Linked DNA regions of Lujinxingia vulgaris. The protein of the gene in region 1 interacts with the protein of each later gene in a pairwise test. Links are inferred from orthologs where the notes say so. Each region holds a gene or a part of one and is shown on either strand. Other genes may lie near its edges.

What was found.
Region 2: the proteins of FRC98_RS10450 (region 1) and topA interact in binary tests that used the Escherichia coli proteins (3 or more experiments, as listed by UniProt). The link is inferred for Lujinxingia vulgaris from one-to-one orthologs.

What each region holds. Positions count from the first base shown.
Region 1 is NZ_VOSM01000004.1:285,053-288,850, forward strand. Bases 369-3,324 are described here. They hold FRC98_RS10450 (IMPACT family protein), read right to left. Parts: upstream 2,200-3,324; coding sequence 1,537-2,199; downstream 369-1,536. Other genes in these bases: FRC98_RS10440 (hypothetical protein), read left to right, coding at 369-482; FRC98_RS10445 (spermidine synthase), read left to right, coding at 593-1,261; FRC98_RS10455 (transposase), read left to right, coding at 2,490-3,324. Outside these bases: more of FRC98_RS10440, read left to right, coding at 1-368; more of FRC98_RS10455, read left to right, coding at 3,325-3,461.
Region 2 is NZ_VOSM01000006.1:281,116-285,057, reverse strand. The notes cover bases 418-3,517. They hold topA (type I DNA topoisomerase), read right to left. Parts: upstream 3,190-3,517; coding sequence 646-3,189; downstream 418-645. Other genes in these bases: FRC98_RS13880 (tetratricopeptide repeat protein), read right to left, coding at 3,472-3,517; FRC98_RS13890 (lactate racemase domain-containing protein), read left to right, coding at 418-501. Also shown: more of FRC98_RS13890, read left to right, coding at 1-417; more of FRC98_RS13880, read right to left, coding at 3,518-3,942. UniProt on the Escherichia coli protein: Releases the supercoiling and torsional tension of DNA, which is introduced during the DNA replication and transcription, by transiently cleaving and rejoining one strand of the DNA duplex.

The sequences.
Region 1 (3,798 bases):
TCGACCTCGCCATGGACAACATCTGGCAACTGGTCGTAATGGTCATCGAAGGTCTGGAGTCGGCGATGGCCGAAGTTGATTCCCTGCGTCGGGGAAAGCTCTCAGCCAGTGCGCTCCAGACACTCTCTCACACGCTCTACCAGGGGCTGTTCTATCCGGTGGTACGTCGTGCCTCACAGCAGGCCGCGGGCATCTTCGCCCGACCTCTCACCTGGGCTCTCGACAAAACCATCGCGCGCCTGATCTCCCGCACGCTTCGCCCCACCGAGCCCGAAACGGATTCCCCCAATCGCACATCTGCCGCCACGTCGCCGGAACCCGGCGGCGCTGCACTCGAAACCCTCGGCGCTGCACACGCTCGCCTTCTTCGTCTGCGCAGCAAAACCAGGACCATCGCTCTGACACCGCTGGTCGCACTCGCCACCCTGAACTCTCTGCTGATGACAGCCCCGATCGTTGGGCTCTATCTGCTTTTGAACTAGCGCGTCCCTTCCCCCGGACGCTAAGAGTACGCAAGCGCGGCCGTACGCCCCGGCCTCACTCCCCTCCCCGGCATCGTTCAACGCCCCATGCCTGACTCTGTGAGATTCGTATGAAACCCTGGTTCACCCTGGAACGCACGACGCTTCCTGATGGCGGAGAGCTGCTCCTTCAGCAGCGTGATCAGGAGTACGTGCTTCGTGCTCACGGTGTGGAATTGATGACGTCACGCGCCCACGGCTCCGAGGATGCCCTGGGTAGCCGCGGTGTTGCTCCCATCGCCCATCGCCCCAACGTCCGCGTTCTCATCGGTGGGCTCGGTATGGGGTTTACGCTGAGGGCCGCCCTTGATGCTCTCCGCCCCGACGCCCGGGTCTTTATCAGCGAGCTCGTCCCCGAGGTCGTCGCCTGGAACCGAGGCGTCCTCGCACCGCTTGCCAACAGCCCCCTCGACGATTCACGTGTCACGCTGCTGGAAGGTGACGTGACGACGCATATCGCCCGCACACAGGAGCGCTTCGATGCGATCCTGCTCGATGTCGACAACGGCCCTGAAGCCCTGACAGCCCGAGAAAATGATGGTCTCTACGGCGCTGTCGGCCTCGAGCGAGCCCTCCACGCGCTGACGTCCGGTGGCATCCTCGGCGTGTGGTCAGTCTCCGACGATCAAGCCTTCTCCCGACGTCTAAAAAAGGCGCGTTTTCAGGTCAAACGCCACACCTCCTACGCCGCTGGCGACCGCGGCCGTCGTCATCTCGTCTGGATCGCGACCCGCCCCTGACACTCCTCGTCGCTGCCTTCCAAAGATCGCGTCGCAAACCCGCACCTTCCCCGTCAACGACGCGTCCCGGAGTCAGGCCAAAGACCGGGAGTCAGGCGGAGGACCGGGGGTCAGGTGGAGGACCGGGGGTCAGGTGGAGGACCGGGAGTCAGTCGGGTAACCGGGAGCCGGGCGGGTAACCGAGAGTCAGGCGGATGATCGCTTCCGGCCCCCCGTAAACGAGGCATTTTTAGCGCATACCGACAAACCTCGTACCATCCCCCTCCTTCGCCAACTCAGTCGGGCTCGTTGCCTGCTGCTGGCATATCGAACACATCATCGGAGCCTCGCTGCAACAGGGCCGCGAGGCGGTCTTCTACCATCTCCAGCTCGACGCAACGGATAGCCAGTCTCATTCGCACCTCCGCACCGTATTGCATCGCAATGACGCGCACTCCCTGTTGGCCGTCGAACAGATGCTCAACCTGCGCCTGCACCGAGTAGGGAATCACCAGGTCGGCCTCCACCTCCGGAAAGCGCTCCACCGCCACCGCAGCGTCCAGCGCCATCCTGGCGGCTTCTCGGTACGCACGGGCGAGCCCGCCGACCCCGAGCTTTATCCCTCCAAAATAGCGCACCACGACGACTAACGTATCGCATAACTCGCGCCCCTGCAGAACCTGAAGCATCGGAAACCCGGCACTTCGACTCGGCTCTCCATCATCTGCACCGCGCTCAATCTGCTCGATACCCCGCCCGATCCTCATCGCATAACAGACGTGGCGCGCGTCGTGAAACTGACGGCGCAGCGCATCGACACGCACAAGTGCCTCATCTTCCGCGCTAACCGGACCCGCAAACCCGATAAATCTGCTGCGCTCAACGATCAGCTCCGACTCCCCGGCGCGCTCAAGCGTCCAGTAAGGCTGCGCATCATTCTCGACCTCACCACCTGCCATAATCCACCTCCCTATCCGCTTCTGCTCGGTAACCCCCTCGATCGCTCCCCCCTGACTCCCGGTCATCCGCCTGACTCCCGGTTATCCGCCTGACTCCCGCACGACTCGAACGTAGCACCTGCTCACGTTTCACACTTGAAACATCACTTTGCCAGCGAAGCCCTCATTCAAAACATTCTAAAAACACTCCATACCACCAAAAAAATTGAGACATTTACGCAAGATCCTCCCGGAGACGCCGATAACAGACACACGAGCTGTTTTCGCCCAACCTCTCTCGGAGATCTGCCATGACCGCGCCTCGCCAACACCTCCCCGACCAGCTGGTGTTTATCACTCGACGCACCTCGGAGCGACGCTTTTTCCTGCTTCCAGACGCCGAGGTTGCCGAGCTCACGAGCTACGCACTTGCGCGAGCGGCAAACCGTCACGGCCAGACCATTCACGGGGTGACGGTCATGTCCAACCACATCCATCTGGTCATCACGGACAACACGGGTGAACGCAGCAATATGGCTCGCGACAGCTTCGCGAGCATTGCCCGGGCTCGAAACAAAGCTCTTCAGCGCAAGGGACACTTCTGGGAGGCCGGAACTTACTGCGACTGCGTGCTGCTCGACCAGGACGCCAGCGATCGCAAGCTGATCTACACCCTCCTTAACCCGGTGCGGGCAGGACTCGTCGACCACCTGGAGGAATGGCCCGGATTCATGATCCAGCCGAAAGACTGGGGGACCACCATGCGGATTCCGCGTCCTGCCAGATTTATCGGCGACGACGCCCCCGAGTTCATCGAGTTGAAGCCTGAGCCGCCCCCCGGCTACGAAGAGTGGCCTCTCGCTAAAACGATTAACCACTTCGAAGCCCTCATTGAAGAAGCTCGTCTGGAGATCCTCGCAGAACGCGAAGCCCAGAACACCACCCTTGAATTCGCCACAAAAGATCGTCTGGAGATCGATCCCTACTCGTCACCAAACACGCCAACCCCGGCACGGAGCTTCATCCCGAGATTTGCCACCCTGGATGGGGAGTTGATGAGCCGCGCCGAGGCCGCCCGTCGCGATTTTCTGGAAGCCTACATCTTTCAACGAAACCGTTGGAAAGATGGCGAGCGAGACTGCGTCTTCCCCTGCGGGACGATCGCTCTTCGTCGCAACAGCGGCGTCACGTGCGCGCCTGCTCCTCCAGACAATCCCCTGACCCAGGTCGCTCGGATCGCGCGCATCAAGAGGTACGCCCGAACCTGCCTCCTGAACTCCTGATCGTCAGCGACAGGTTCGGGGCTCGGCCTCGCGCTGTCTCATTCGACATATCCGGTGGTCGACGTCTACAGCGACCGCCCATAAGCGGGAATCGAGCCTTACACCTGGTTCCCTTGCCCCCTCCCCCTGAACGCGCAGGTTTCAGGCCGGAGAGGAAAAGGCCCTCGTGCGCCTATTGCACCGCCCTCCGGCTACAAAATCTCTCCCTTGCTGCTACTTCTTCTCTAAACTCGGCTCCCATCGGGCTGTCTCACGTGCTCACCGCCCCGGTCGCCCCTCCCTGACCCACGGTCACACCTCCCTGCCCCCCGGTCGCCCCTCCCTGACCCCCGGTCGC
Region 2 (3,942 bases), on another replicon or contig:
ATCGCCGGCGAAGCATTCTTCTACACCAGTGAACCCCTGCCCTGGCTGCACCTGAAGTTGCCGCCGAGCAAGTCCGACAACTTCTACCAGGCCTCGCGCGCGGCGACCTACGCCGCGCTTGTCGAAAAGGGCGCGCTCACCCCCGGAGGGTGGATTGTGCTGGAAGCCGACTGCCCCGAGGGGCTCGGCTGCGGCGATGGCGAGCGCGCCTTTGCCCGCGCCCTGGCCCGTGGCCGCGACGCCCTGCTCGCTGAACTTCGCGGCGAACAACGCTCCCCGGAGCCGGGCGCCGGCGGCCAGCAGCGCGCCTACGTGCTGGCGATGGCGCTGGAGCGAAATCCCATCGCTCTCATCTCGCCACAACCTCTCCCCGAGCTCGACGCGGTCGGCATTCGCCAGTTCCGAAGCCTCAAAGAGGCTCACCGCGCGCTCAACCTGCCCCTGGTCACCGGGGTCTCCCTGCCCGACATCTTCACCGGGCTCCCCATCCTCAAGCACTGAGCACGCCCGCGCTGTGGTGCACACCTTAAACGCAAAAAAAGAGCGTCCCCGCCCGAATCTCCGGCGGGGACGCTCTTCTGACTTCAACGCCCGACCTCACACGTCCCGACGTCATCGTCGGGGCGCGCAAGGCCGCACGTTGGCTTAGCTCGCGTTCTTCTGCTCGATGAGCTCCAGCGCTTTCTCCAACGTCATGTCGTCGGGGTTGGTGCCCTTGGGAAGCGAGGCGTTGACCTTGCCCAGCTTCACATAAGGCCCGTAGCGCCCGTCGAGCACGTTGATGGGCTTACCGCTGTCCGGGTCGGTGCCCAGCTCTTTGAGCACCTTGCGGCTGTTGGAGCGGCGGCCCTTGGGCTGCGCCAGCAGCTCCAGCGCCTGCTCCAGCGTCACCGTAAAGACCATCTCCTGCTCGGGCAGGTTGCGGTACTCCTTGACGTGTTTGACGAAGGGCCCGTAGCGCCCGATGCCCGCCTCCACCGGCTTGCCATCTTCGGGGTGCTTGCCCAGCTCGCGCGGAAGATCGAGGAGCTGCGCGGCCTGTTCCAGCGTCACATCTTCAGGCTTCATGCCCTTGGGCACCGAGGCCGTCGGCGGCTTCTTGTTATCTTCGGTGCGCTCACCCAGCTGGAAATACGGACCAAAGCGGCCATTCATCAAAAAGATCGGCTCGCCCTTCTCCGGGTGAATCCCCAGCGACTCGGGGCCCTGCTCGCGCTTCTCCAGCAGCTCCAGGATCTTCTCATAATCCAGGTCGGCCGGCGGGATGTCGTCGGGCACATCGACGGTCTTGGTCTCACCCTCGACCTCGATCTGCACGTAAGGCCCGTAGCGCCCCACCTTCAGCTTGGCCGGGAAGTCCTCCAGGGTGACCTCACGGGCAAGGTCGGGCTCGATCTTCTCTTCGCCCTCATTGACCTTGTCGGCAAACGCCCCTTCGCGGCGGTAGAACTGGTGGAGGTACTCGACTTTGGAGCCCTTGCCGGCGGCGATCTCATCGAGATCATCTTCCATCCGGGCTGTAAACTGCGTATCGACCAGCTCGCCGAAGTGTTTTTCGAGAAACTCGGTGACCGCAAAGGCCATGTACGTCGGCACCAGCGTGCGACCCACCTTGCGGCCGTACTTCTCACCGGCGGTGATCTTGCTCATGATCGTGGCGTAGGTACTCGGACGGCCCACGCCTTCTTCTTCGAGCACCTTGACCAGCGAGGCTTCGGTGTAACGCGCCGGCGGCTTGGTCTCGTGACCGATGGCCTCAAGCTCATTGCAGTCGACCTGTCCGCCCTCTTTGAGTGCGGGCAGGAGCACTTCGCGATCTTCGAGGGCCGCCTCCGGATCATCGGCCCCTTCGACGTACGCGCGCATAAAGCCCGCGAAGTCGATGCGGTTGCCGTTGGCGCGGAACATGTAGGTGTGCTCGTCGTCGCTGACCTTCAGGTCCACGCGCACGCTGGTCTTTTTGGCGTCGGCCATCTGGCTGGCCACGGTGCGCTTCCAGATCAGATCGTAGAGCTTGCGATCTCGCCCTTTAAGCCCCGACTTCTTCGGGTGCACAAAGGCATCACCGGTGGGGCGAATCGCCTCGTGGGCCTCCTGAGCGCCCTTGGACTTCGAGGCGTAGACCCGCGGCTTATCGGCCACGTACTCCGCACCGTAAAGCTCTCCGGCGGCCTTACGCGCAGCGTTGAGCGCCTGCTGCGAGAGGTTCACCGAGTCGGTACGCATGTAGGTGATAAAACCATTCTCGTAGAGCGACTGCGCAACCCGCATCGTATCGGAGGCCGACATCCCCAGCTTACGGCTGGCCTCCTGCTGCAGGGTCGAGGTGATGAAGGGCGGCTTGGGCCGGGTGGTGTAGGGGCGCTCGGTGATCTCGTTGACCGTCCAGGGGCGGCTGGACAGCTGGTCGACCATCTTTTTGGCCTGCTTCTCGTCGAGGAGCAGAACGTTTTTGCCCTCGGCGATCTTGCCGGTGTTCTCGTCAAAATCTTTGCCGGTGGCCACCCGGGTGCCGTCAACCGCATGGAGCACCGCATCGAAGGCGTTGCCCTTCTCGGCGAGCTGCGCTTTGAGGTCCCAGTAGGAGCCGGTGCGGAAGCGGCGACGCTCGCGCTCGCGCTCCACCAGAAGTCGCACCGCGACCGACTGCACGCGCCCGGCCGAGAGCCCGTACTTGATCTTCTTGCCGACCAAAAGCGAGAGCGGGTAGCCCACCAGGCGGTCGAGGATGCGGCGAGTCTCCTGCGCGGCTACCAGGTGATCATCGACCTCGCGGGTGTTCTCCAGGGCGCGCTCGATCGCCGACTTCGTGATCTCGTGAAAGACCATGCGGTGGGTCGGGCATTTGGGCTTGAGCTCCTCCAAAAGGTGCCAGCTGATCGCCTCTCCCTCACGGTCTTCATCTGTCGCGAGGTAGAGGGCGTCGGCCTTCTTGAGCTCGGCCTTGAGCTCTTTGATGGCCTTCTTGGAGCGGGGATCTTTGACGACATAGACCGCTTCAAAGCCCTCCTCGATGTTCACACCCAGGCTGGCCCAGGACTCCTTTTTATACTTCGCGGGCATCTGGCCGGCGTTGTCCGGGAGGTCGCGGATATGGCCCAGCGAGGCCTTCACCACAAACTCCTTGGGCAGGTACTTTTGAATGGTCTTCGCCTTGGAGGGCGACTCGACGATCACGAGTTTTGACATAGAAGGATTCCGCGCTTCGCTGTTCATTCATTAACAGGGCCCAACGGCTTCGAGGCTCAGATCTACGCGCTCATCACGAGGTGGCAAGCCGCTTTCGCTGCGCGCCCCTTTTGAGGGACCTTTGCACCTACACCCGTTGCCCGTGGGGGGCTTTCATAGAGAAGAGCCCGGGGGTTTGTCCAGCGTCACCGCCGACCGAGTTTGCAAAAGAGCCCCACGCTGCGGCGCAGCGCGGGGCTCCAGAACTCAGGGAAGCCACCCCCGGAGGGCCTCGAGGTCGTCTTACTCCTCGTCGATCTTCTCCGGCGAATCGACCTCATCGCTGCCGGCATCATCGCCAGCCTCAGGCGCGCCGGGGCCTTTGCCAGACTTCATCATCGTGTAGAAGTCGCGCATCTGCTTTTCGAGATCCTCGGCCGAGAGGTTGGAGAGATCCATCTTCTTGAGCTGCTCCTCGTCGATGTCGCCGAGCATGCTCTTGGGAAGATTCTTCATCAGCGTGGGGGCCTGCTTGATGGCCATCTCGAAGATCGGTTTAAACGCCCCGCGGATGTTGCCGGACTCATCAAAGAGCTGATCGAGCATGCCCATGGGGTTGCCCCCGGGCATCTTCGGCCCGCCGCCTGTGCCGCCCTGCCCGAAGGCGTCTGCGAATTTTGAGGGATCGAAATCTTTGCCGAACATCTCGAAGATCGAGCTATCAAAGGCGGGCATCTCCACCGAGTCGTAGGCCGGGCCGAGCAAGAACATCGG